2 regions of the Mesorhizobium sp. M1D.F.Ca.ET.231.01.1.1 genome follow, and region 2 is predicted to be linked to the other one. Evidence: predicted binding sites of a transcription regulator. Region 2 holds the regulator's gene; the other holds the start of a gene.

Region 1 (5,852 bases), on a different contig from region 2:
ACGAAGGTGTCATCGCCAAGCGCGCGGACAGCCGGTATGTCGGCGACCGCGCCCCCACCTGGCTCAAGATCAAGTGCACAAGACGACAGGAGTTCGTGGTCGGCGGTTACCGCCCAAGCGACACCGGACGCGGCATGGCATCGCTGATCTTGGGTACCTATGAGAACGGCAAGCTGATCTATCGTGGCCGCGTCGGCACTGGCTTCACCCAGCCGATGCGCAAGAACATCCTCGAGCAACTTGAGAAGCGTCGCCTCGATAAGCCGGCCTTCGCCTCCGTACCGCGGGACATCGCGCGCCGAGCCAGATGGGTCAAGCCCGAGCTTGTTGCCGAGGTTGCGTATTCGGAGGTCACACCAGATGGCAGCCTGCGACATCCAAGCTTTCAGGGCATGCGCGAAGACAAGCGAGCCGATCAGGTGGCGATGGAAATGCCGAAGACACCGGCGACGCCTGGCGCCGCCAATCTCGATCCGGCGATCGGCAAGGAGGTCGCCGTCGCGGTCGGCGTCAAGCTGACGCATCCGGACAAGGTTAGGTATCCCGGCACCAAGGTTACAAAGGCTACGCTCGCCGCCTACTACGCCGCGGTCGTTGAGAAGATGTTGCCGCATATCCAGGATCGGCCGCTGTCACTGGTGCGCGACACTGATGGCGATCTGCGGCAGACCTTTTTTCAGAAGCACAAGCTGCCAGGCATGCCCAAGGCCATCCACGACGGCCATTTGGAGAAGATGTCCGGCAAGGAAAGACGCATCCTTTGGGTCGACGATCTGGCGGGGCTGATCGCCGGCGTCCAAATGAACGTGCTGGAATTCCACGTGTGGGGCAGCCTGCGCCAGCAGCCGAAACTGCCGCATCGCATGATCTTCGATATCGATCCCGACGAGGGCCTTGGTTTCAACGACGTCAAGCAGGCAGCCCTCGACATCCGGGGCGTTCTGGAAGCGCTCGGCCTTCAATCCTGGCCGCTGCTGTCCGGAGGCAAAGGCGTTCACGTGGTCGTTCCACTCGTTCCCGAAGCCGACTGGGAAGAGGTCAAGAGCTTCTGCCAGGACTTCGCCGAATTGCTGGCCCGCACGGATCCGGCCCGCTTCGTCGCGAACATGAGCAAGGCGAGGCGCAAGGGCCGTATGTTCCTCGATTATCTGCGCAATGGCCAGGGTGCCACGGCAATATGTCCCTGGTCGACCCGAGCCCGGTCTGGAGCGTCCTGTGCCGTACCCGTCACCTGGGATGAATTGCCGGCCTTCAAAAGCGCCAGCGCCTTTGACGTCTACGCGTCCGCTGCGCGAGCTCGGCAGTCCGACGACGCGTGGGAAGGCTATTTCGACGTCGAACAAACCCTGACCGAGCGGATCCGAAAAGCAGTCCGGTAACAGCAGCCAGTCCTAGATGGTCAGCGACATCTGGCCGTCTGCCTCTGCTCGCGTTCCGCTCAAGTTCGAAAGCGTCACCCCAAGCAGGCGTATCCCCTTGGTGACGGGAAACACCTGTTCGAGGAGTGTGCCGCTGACGGTCGCCAGGTCCGTCTCCGTCTCGATGACGCCACCGATCGTTCGGCTGCGTGTGATCTGCTGAAAGTCGGCGAACTTCACCTTGAGCGTCACGGTCCGGCCATGGATCGATCGCTCCGCACAATAGCGCCAGACCTTTCGGACCAATGGCGCCAGTTCCCTGCGAGCACTTTCGAGGTCAAACAAATCGTTCACGAAGGTGTCCTCGGCCCCCACCGACTTGCGCTCGCGATCGGCCCGCACCGGACGCTCGTCGATGCCGCGGGCTATCCAGTAATAGTACGGGCCTGCCTTCCCGAACTTCTCCTCCAGGAACACCAGGCTCTGCGCACGCAGGTCAGCGCCTGTCTCGATGCCGAGCCGGGCCATCTTGTCGGCGGTCGCCGGGCCAACGCCATGAAACTTCCGCACGGGCAATGCCTCGACAAAAGCCGGCCCCATTTTCGGAGTGATGACGAACAGCCCATCTGGCTTGTTCTGGCCAGAGGCGAGCTTGGCCAGGAACTTGTTGTAGCTGACGCCGGCTGACGCTGTCAGACCGGTCTCGGACTTGATCTTCGTGCGGATCATCTCCGCGATCGTCGTGGCGACCGGGATGCCCTGAAGATTGTCGGTGACGTCCAGATAGGCTTCGTCGAGCGAAAGCGGCTCGATCAGTGGCGTGTGCTCGGCGAAGATCGCGTGTATCTGCTGTGAGACGGCCCGGTAGGCGTCAAACCGCGGCGGCACGAAGATCAGTTCGGGACATTTGCGCTTCGCGGTGATCGAGGGCATGGCCGATCGCACCCCGAACTTTCTGGCCTCATAGCTGGCGGCGGCCACGCCCCCCCGCGCCGCCGAGCCACCAACCGCCACAGGCTTGCCACGCAGGTCCGGTTTGTCGCGCTGCTCGACCGAGGCGAAGAAGGCATCCATATCGACATGGATGATCTTGCGAAGAATGGCCATGCCTTTCGCCTTCGGCGCATCAGCTTCTTGGCCGTTGTCAATTCGCTCGCCCATAACGCCCTTTCCCGCATCGCCTGCCGCATATGAAAATAGACCGCAACGCGATGGAGTGCAGTCTGCGATCCAACTTTCGAAGCGACGCAACGACCCCGATCGACTCATCAGCCCCAAGAGAACAAATAAGGAACATATCAGCCCCGAAATTCGTTGGGAAGACAGTTTGAGAGTGGTTCGTCCATGGGTCAGCCGGCCGCCAGCCCTGCTATCGCCGCGCTTCGCGAGCGAATCGCGCGCCTCGAGGGCGGGCCGACGCGTAACCGTGCGTCGCTTCCCTTCGGCGTTCCCGCCATCGACAAGGTCCTGCCGGGAGGCGGGCTGGCGCTCGGCGCGCTGCACGAGATCGCCGGCGGCCGAAACGGAGCGATCGATGGCGCCGCGGCGGCGCTTTTTGCCGCCGGCATTACCGCTCGAACCAAGGGCAAGGTGCTGTGGTGCGTTACGCGGCAGGATCTCTTTGCGCCCGCCCTCGCCCAGGCCGGTCTGCTCCCAGGCCGCGTCGTCTATGTCGAGGCCGGCGACGAAGCTTCCGTGCTCGCCTGTTTCGAGGAAGGGCTTCGCCATGGCGGGCTCGGGGCCGTCGTTGCCGAACTGGCTCGGCTCTCAATGACCGCCTCCCGCCGACTGCAACTTGCCGCCGAAACCTCCGGCGCCATCGGCATCGCCATCCGCCGTTGGCGCCGACAGACCGAGGCGACCGATTTTGGACAACCAACCGCTGCGGTCACCCGCTGGCGGGTCACCGCGCTCCCCTCCCGCCCCCTGCCGGTCCCCGGTATCGGCCGCGCTCGCTGGCAGCTCGAGCTGATCCGGGTGCGGGCTGGAGAAAGCGCCGATTTTGAAGTGGAAGCCTGCGATGACAAGGGTCGTCTCGCTCTATTTTCCGACCTGGCCGACCGATCGCCTGCGGCGCGCCATGGGCCAATCCGCGCCCTCGGTTGAAACCCCGGTCATCATGCTCGGCCGGCAGGGAAACCGGCGGCTCGTGCTGGCCACCGATGCGGGGGCGCGCGCGGCCGGCCTGCGCGTCGGCATGCCGGCGAGCAAGGCCCAGGTGCTGGTGCCCAACGTGCAGAGCTTCGACCTGGATGCCGCCGGCGATAACGCGGCACTCGATAGAATGGCGCTCTGGTCGCTGCGCTATGCGCCAATCGTCGCCGCCGATCCGCCCGATGGCCTGATCATCGACACCACGGGCACCGACCATCTGCATGGCGGTGAGGACGCCATGCTCGAGGGACTCGTCTCGCGCATGGCGTCCTCCGGTATCGAGGCGCGCGCCTCTCTCACCCTGCGCTTCGGGCCCGAACTCGGCCGTCGCCTGGACCAGGCCATGGGGCGGCGAAGCGAACCCTTCGAGCCCGCCCGCTCTCCCGAACTCATCGAGGTTCGCCGGGCCTTCGGCGAGCCTATCGGCGCCGCCGAGACCATAGCCCGCTATATCGGCAAGCTCGTCGCGGCGCTTTGCGAAGCGCTCGAGGCCAAGGGGCTCGGCCACGCCGGCTAGACCTCCTGTTTCATCGTGTCGACAACCGCATCGAGGCCATTCGCGTCGGCACCGCCGTGCCAGTGCGCGATGTCAAACGGCTGACCCGTCTCCTTACCGACCGGATCGAGAGCGTCGATCCCGGTTTCGGCATCGAGGTGATGACCCTGGCCGCAACGCTCGCCGAGCCCTTCGGAGCCAAGCAGATCATCTCCTCACTGGTCGAGGAGCCGGAGCCCGACATTACCGATCTCATCGACGTGCTTGCCAACCGTATCGGCGAGCAGCGGCTCTACCGCTTTGCCCCGGTCGAGAGTGACGTGCCCGAACGCTCAGTCCGCCGCATCGCACCGAATGCGCCGGACGACGGGACGAGTTCGCCCAGTGACTGGCCTCGCCCGGCGCGTCTGCTGACCCACCCCGAACCCATTGAGACCATGGCGCTGCTACCCGACCATCCGCCGGTCTGGTTCAGTTGGCGCGGCATCCGGCATCGCGTCGCGCGGGCAGACGGTCCCGAACGCGTTTTCGGTGAATGGTGGCAGCGCGACGCCGAACTAATCGCCGTGCGCGACTATTTCCAGGTGGAGGACGAGTCCGGCGAGCGCTTCTGGATCTACCGCGCCGGTGACGGCGAGGATCGCGAGACCGGCTCGCACAAATGGTTCCTGCACGGGGTCTTCGCATGACCACCCCGCGCTATGCCGAATTGCAGGTGACCAGCCATTTCTCGTTCCTGCGCGGCGCCAGCTCTTGCGTTGAGCTGTTCGCGCAGGCGGCGGCGCTCGGCATTGAGGCCTTGGCTGTAGTCGACCGAAATTCTCTAGCCGGCATTGTGCGGGCACATCAGGCCGCCAAGGACACCGGCGTCAGGCTCGTCGTCGGCTGTCGCCTCGATCTCGTCGACGGCATGTCCCTGCTCGTCTATCCCACCGATCGGGCCGCCTATTCGCGTCTGTGCCGGCTGCTGACCCTCGGCAAGAAACGCGGCGGCAAGGCCCAATGCCATCTCGAATGGAGCGACCTGGCCGACTATGCCGAGGGCCTGATCGCCGTTCTCGTTCCCGATCGGGCTGACGACAACTGCGCGATGCAACTGCGTCGCCTGCGGGAGACCTTCAGCGATCGCGCCTATCTGGCCCTCACCTTGCGTCGCCGACCCAATGACCAGGTCCGGCTGCACGAACTCGCAAACCTTGCCGTCCAAATGAGGGTGCCGACGGTGGTGACGAACGACGCTCTGTTTCACGAGCCCGGCCGGCGCATCCTCCAGGACGTAGTGACCGCCATTCGCCACAACATCACCATCGACGAGTTGGGGTTTCGGCGCGAGCGCCACGCCGACCGCTATCTCAAGCCGCCCGAGGAGATGGAACGCCTGTTTTCGCGCTATCCGGAGGCGCTTGCGCGTACGGTCGAGATTGCCCGGCAGTGCCGCTTCTCGCTCGACGAACTCGCCTACCAGTATCCCGAGGAAAAGATGCTGCCCGGGCTGACGGCGCAGCAGGCGCTCGAAAAGCTCACCTGGGAAGGCGCGGAGCGCCGCTATCCCGAGGGCGTCCCCGACAAGGTGGTGGCTGTCATCAAGCATGAACTGCGCCTGATCGAGATCCTGCAATACGCCCCATACTTCCTGACCGTGAACGCCATCGTGCAGTTCGCGCGCAGCAGGGACATCCTGTGCCAGGGCAGAGGGTCGGCAGCGAACTCCGCCGTGTGCTACGTGCTTGGCATCACCAGCATCGATCCCGAGCGCAACAATCTCCTTTTCGAGCGCTTTGTCTCGCAGGAGCGCAACGAGCCCCCGGATATCGATGTCGTTTTCGAGCATGAGCGGCGCGAAA
Region 2 (5,852 bases):
GCGTGATCCTCTATTTTTCCTTGAATGCCGAGCCGGACCTCTACAGGCCGCTGGCGGCGGCCACGCTGATGGCTGTCTGCGTGGCGGTCTCGCGCTCCTGGCCGAAGACGCATCTCGTCTTCATGGCGGCGCTGTTTTGCGCCTTGGGCTTCGTCGCCGCGAAGGTCGAGACATGGCGCGTCGCAACACCTATGCTCGGCTCCGAAATCCAGACGCGGCTGACCGGGCGCGTCGTCGTCGCCGAGGAGATGGCCAATGGGCGGGTGCGGCTGACCATCGATCTCGTGTCGACCGCGCATCCGACGCTGCGCTACGCGCCGGACCGCGTCAGGCTCTCGGCGCGCAGGACGCCGCCGGACATGAAGGCTGGATCGCTGGTGACGGGCTATGCGCGGCTTTTGCCGCCGAGAGGCCCGGTCCGCCCCGAGAGTTATGATTTTTCCTTCGACAGCTATTTTTCCGGCATCGGCGGCAGCGGCTTTTTCCTAGGCGATCCGAAAGTCCTTCCGGCAACTGCCCCGCCGGCAGAGACGAGCATCGCCTCGGCGATTGAGAACGCGCGCGAGAACATCGCCGACCACATCCGAAACACCATCGGCGGGTCCGAAGGCGAAATCGCCGCGGCGTTGATTGTCGGCGTTCGCGCCGGCATTCCCGAAGACATCAACGAAGCGATGCGGCGCACCGGCATCTATCACATCATCTCAATCTCCGGCCTGCACATGGCGCTGGTCGCCGGCACGATCATGTTCCTGCTGCGCGGCGCCTTTGCGCTGTTTCCGGATTTCTCGTCGCGCCGGCCGGTGAAGAAATACGCCGCGGCGATCGCGCTTGCCTCGATCGCGGCTTACCTCGTCATCTCCGGCATCGTGGTGGCGGCCGAGCGGAGTTTCATCATGCTCGCCGTGATGCTGGTCGCCGTGCTCTTCGACCGCGCGGCGCTGACGATGCGCAATTTGGCGATCTCGGCCATCGCCGTCATCCTTGTCTCGCCGCACGAAGTGGTCGGTCCGAGCTTCCAGATGTCCTTCGCGGCCACCGCCGCCCTGGTCGGCGCCTATGCCGGCTTTGCCGACTATCGCGCCGGCAAAGCGATCGTGCCGCCGGCAAAGCGCTCCTTCCTCGGGTTCTTGTCGCGAAAACTGGCGGTCGGCGTGGGTGGCGCCGCTGTAACCTCGCTCATCGCGGGCAGCGCGACACTACTGTTTGCGATCTGGCACTTCCAGCGCGTCTCGCCGCTCAGTCTGCTCGCCAATCTGGCGGTGATGCCGATCGTTTCGCTGCTCGTCATGCCGTTCGCCGTGCTGAGCGCGTTGGCGATGCCGTTCGGCTTCGACGGTCCGTTCCTCTACGTGATGGGCAAGGGCCTGACCGCGATGATTGCCATTTCGGCATGGATTTCCGAGCGCTCGCCTGTCGATGCCGTGGGATTGATCTCGATCCAATCGGTGCTGCTGGCGACGATCGCGCTGGTCATCGCGACCATGGCCACCACCTGGCTCAGATTGGCAGCCGTGCCGTTCGCGCTTGCTGCCCTGCTCACCATTCCGCATGTCCGCACGCCGGATGTGTTGATCTCGGAGGACGCGCATCTGGTGGCAATGCCGATCGGCGGCGGCGAGCTCGCTATCAACCGCGAACGCTCCAACGAGTTCACCACCGACAACTGGAAGCGCGCGCTGAAAGCCGAGGAAATCGTGCCGCCGGAGACATTCGCCAAAGGCGCGCTGGATATTGCCGATCCCGTCGACCTGCCGCCGGGATCGCCATTCTATTGCACCGGCGATCTCTGCATCGGCCGGCATCCTACCGGCGCGATCGTCGCGCTTGCCGAAAACCGCGACAGCGCCAGGCCGGCCTGCGGCTATGCCGACCTCATCGTCATCAACGACGCCACGGCCTACAATCCTTGCCGCGATCCACGCATTCTTGTCGTCACCAAACGCCAACTTGCTCGCGATGGAAGCGCTGCCGTCTTCTTCGATCCGCAATCGGCGACGGCGCAACCTGTCATTCAATACGCCGTCGAGAAGTCCTATCGCCCCTGGCACGAACAGCGGAGCTACTCGCGAGAGGCGAGGGGCCTGGCGCCTTACAAGCGGCCCGAAAAGCCAGAGGCAAAGCCATAGCCGCTCAGTAGCGGCGAATGAGCCCGACCAATTTGCCCTGCACCTTAACCCTGTCCGGCCCGAAGATGCGGGTCTCATAGGCGGGATTGGCGGCCTCGAGCGCGATCGAGGCACCCTTGCGGCGGAAGCGCTTCAGCGTCGCTTCCTCGTCGTCGACAAGAGCCACCACGATCTCACCCGGGCTTGCCGTGTTGGCGTTGCGGATGATGACCGTATCGCCGTCGAAGATACCGGCCTCGATCATCGAGTCGCCCTTGACTTCCAGGGCATAATGCTCGCCGCCCGCGATCATGTCCGGCGGCACTGTGATCGAATGCGTCTGATGCTGGATGGCATCGATCGGCACACCGGCGGCGATGCGACCCATGACCGGAATGGATACGGCCGAAACGGCATCGTCATCATTGCTGGGCGTAGGCGTGCGCGAGGGCGCCGCAGGCTTGATCTGCCGGCCGAGATTGCCTTGGCCGCCCTGGATGACGCTTGGCGAGAATCTCTTCGCGGCATTGAGGCCGGGCGCGATCGAATCGGGCAGCCTCAGGACTTCCAGGGCACGCGCCCGGTTCGGCAGCCGGCGAATGAAACCGCGCTCTTCCAGCGCCGTGATCAGGCGATGGATGCCCGACTTCGAGGCAAGGTCGAGCGCTTCCTTCATCTCGTCGAAAGACGGCGGAATGCCGCTTTCCTTGAGCCGTTCATGGATGAACATCAGGAGTTCATGTTGTTTGCGCGTCAGCATGGCGGCCCCCATGGGTTCTGAAACCAGAATCAGAAAAACAAACCCAGAACAAACACTATCTGTTCCAGTTGTGTTCCGCAACCGTTTAAAGTTTAGTGAATGTGTTGACGTTTTGTTCAGCGTAACATCAGAACGCTGCATTCGGCGCCGGCTTCCGCCGCCGGGGCGAAGGGCTCGCGCACGATCAGGCCGTTGGCGTCGGCGAGCGTCCTCAGCATCGAGGAATCCTGGATGCCGAACGGTGTCGCGACCAGCCGTCCGGCCTCCTCGCGCACGACGGCGCGCACATAGTCCTGCCTGAGATCGTTGGCGCGCATCGCGGCGGCCAACCGGGCGGCGCGGATGTCCTGTCGGTAGTTGCGGCCACCCAGCTGCGCCAGAAGCGGCTTCAGGAACAATTGCGAGCAGACAAGGCTCGCCACCGGATTGCCGGGCAGGCCGATGCAGCGGATGTTGCCTAGCCGGCCAAACATCAATGGTTTGCCGGGGCGCATGGCGATCTTCCAGAAATCGAGCTGCATGCCTTCGCCGGTCAGCACGTCGTGGATGAGGTCGTGGTCGCCGACCGAGGCGCCGCCGAGCGTGACGATGACGTCGGCGCCGGCTGAGACCGCTTTCCTGACCAGAGCCGCGATTGCGTCCTGCCGGTCGGCGGCGATGCCGAGGTCGAGCGCGCGCGCCCCGACCGACTGGGCCGCGGCGGCGACGCCATAGGCATTGGACGAGATGATCTGGTCGGGACCGAGCGCGCTGCCGGGCGGCAATAGTTCGTCGCCGGTGGCGATGATCGCGACCAGCGGCTGCCGCACAACATTGAGGCTCGGGTGGTTGCCCGACGCCGCTAGCGAAAGCGCTGCCGGATCGAGCTCTCGGCCTTTATGGAGGAGCACGTCACCTTCGCCGAAGTCGAGCCCACGGCGACGGACGTTGCGTGCCTGCGCGGTCGGCTCGGTCACTTCGATGCTGCCACCACCGAGGTCGCGGACATTCTCCTGGATAACGACGGTGTCGGCGCCCTCGGGAAGGGGCGCGCCGGTGAAGATGCGCACGGCCTCGCCCTTGCCGATGGAGCCGGCAAAGCCTCGCCCGGCGGGCGCCATGCCGACAACGGAGAGCCGCACCGGCACTGACGCCACGTCCTCGGCGCGTGCGGCGTAGCCGTCCATGGCCGAAGCGTTGAAGGGCGGCTGCGTGCGCAGCGCTGCCACCGGTTCGGCCAGCACACGGCCTGCCGCATCGGCGAGCGGAACGCTTTCGCCAGGCAGCGCGGTCGCGCCATCCAGCAGGCGTTCGAGCGCCTCGGCGACCGGAACCAGCGCCATCCTAGGAGCCTGCCCCATGTTCGGCAGCTTTGTAGTCACCCGACTTGCCGCCGGTCTTCTCGACCAGCCTGATGCCGGAAATCACCATGGCGCGGTCCGCTGCCTTGGCCATGTCGTAGATGGTCAGGCAGGCGACGGACGCCGCGGTCAGCGCCTCCATCTCGACGCCCGTCTTGCCGGTGACGCGAGCAAGCGCGGTGACCCTCAGGCCGGGGAGCGCGCGGTCGGGCTCGATATCGACCGCAACCTTGGTGAGAAGCAGCGGATGGCAGAGCGGAACAAGCTCATGCGTCTTCTTGGCGGCCATGATGCCGGCGATGCGCGCCGTGCCAAGCACGTCGCCCTTCTTGGCGTCGCCGGCCAGGATCATCTCCAGCGTTTCCGCCCGCATGGAAACAAAACCTTCGGCAATGGCCGTTCGCGTCGTCTCGGCCTTGTCGCCGACATCGACCATGTTGGCTTCGCCCTTGGCGCCGAGATGGGTAAGCGCAGGCATCCTCAAACGGCCTTAGAACGACGTGCGTCCACTTGGACGCACAAAGTACGTTCTAACACTTTGAATCTATGCATCGTGCTCTCCAAAAATCGGAGTCGATTTTCGGGCCGATGCATTGGCCGGAGCCTTGCCCGTCAACAGAAGCGCGGTCGCGGCGGCCACGTCGGCCTGCCGCATCAGGCTCTCGCCGACGAGGAAGGTGCCGATCTTGCTCTTCTCCAGCCGGCGGCAGTCCTGATGGGTGAAGATGCCGCTCTCGCTGACCAGCAGCCGGTCGGCCGGCACCATGGCGGCAAGCCGCTCCGAAACGTCGAGGCTGGTCTCGAAGGTCCGCAAATCGCGGTTGTTGATGCCGATCAGCCGAGACGAGAGCGTGAGCGCGCGCTCCATCTCCTTCTCGTCATGCACCTCGACCAGCGCGTCCATGCCGAGCTCGAAGGCCGTTGCCTCGAGCTCGCCGGCCAGAACGTCGTCGACGCTTGCCATGATGATGAGGATCGCGTCCGCGCCCCAGGCCCGCGCCTCGTGGACCTGGTACGGGTCGAAGAGGAAATCCTTGCGCAGGGCGGGCAGGCCGACGGCGGCGCGCGCGGCTGTCAGAAAGCCCGGCGCGCCCTGGAAGGACGGGGCGTCGGTCAGCACCGAAAGGCAGGCCGCTCCGCCTTGCTGGTAGGCCCTGGCGAGCGCCGGCGGATCGAAGTCTGCGCGGATCAAACCCTTGGAGGGGCTTGCCTTCTTGATCTCGGCGATCAGCGCGAAGCCGCCGGCCTTCCGCCTGGCCTCGAGGGCCGCAAGGAAGCCGCGCGGCGGTTCCGCATCCTTCGCCTTCGCCTCGACCTCGGCAAGCGGCGCGCTGAGCTTCGCCGCGGCGATCTCTTCGCGCTTGTAGGCTTCGATCTTGCGCAGGATGTCGGACAAGGTTCTAACCGTTCGAAATCTCGATGAGCTTGTCGAGCACCGCAGGCGCCCGGCCGCTGTCGATGGCTTGCGCGGCGGCCCCAATGCCGTCGGCGAGCGTCGTCGCCTTGCCGGCCACCACCAGCCCGGCACCGGCATTCATCAGCACGGTGTCGCGATAGGCGCCGGCATCGCCGCGCAGCATATCGCGCAATGCCTTGGCATTGTAGGCCGCATCGCCGCCGCGCAGCTCTTCCTTGCTGTGGCGC

What was found. Region 2 encodes LexA, which represses DNA repair genes until DNA is damaged. Its sites were predicted from a motif close to TGTTCNNNNTGTGTTCNG; they were not measured.
Region 1: dinB (DNA polymerase IV) is a predicted target of LexA. The motif match lies at 2,637-2,654, and genes of this name have one in related genera.

The regions. Positions count from the first base shown of each region.
Region 1 is NZ_RZOZ02000017.1:52,842-58,693, reverse strand. Features, by position in the region: gene ligD (DNA ligase D) at 1-1,379, shown strand, start outside; gene dinB (DNA polymerase IV) at 1,392-2,465, opposite strand; gene EN874_RS29980 (ImuA family protein) at 2,703-3,464, shown strand; partial or broken gene EN874_RS29975 (DUF6504 family protein) at 3,379-4,697, shown strand; partial or broken gene EN874_RS29970 (error-prone DNA polymerase) at 4,694-5,852, shown strand, end outside.
Region 2 is NZ_RZOZ02000001.1:612,104-617,955, forward strand. Features, by position in the region: gene EN874_RS03085 (ComEC/Rec2 family competence protein) at 1-2,129, shown strand, start outside; gene lexA (transcriptional repressor LexA) at 2,134-2,868, opposite strand; gene glp (gephyrin-like molybdotransferase Glp) at 2,985-4,190, opposite strand; gene moaC (cyclic pyranopterin monophosphate synthase MoaC) at 4,192-4,686, opposite strand; gene trpC (indole-3-glycerol phosphate synthase TrpC) at 4,753-5,604, opposite strand; gene trpD (anthranilate phosphoribosyltransferase) at 5,609-5,852, opposite strand, start outside.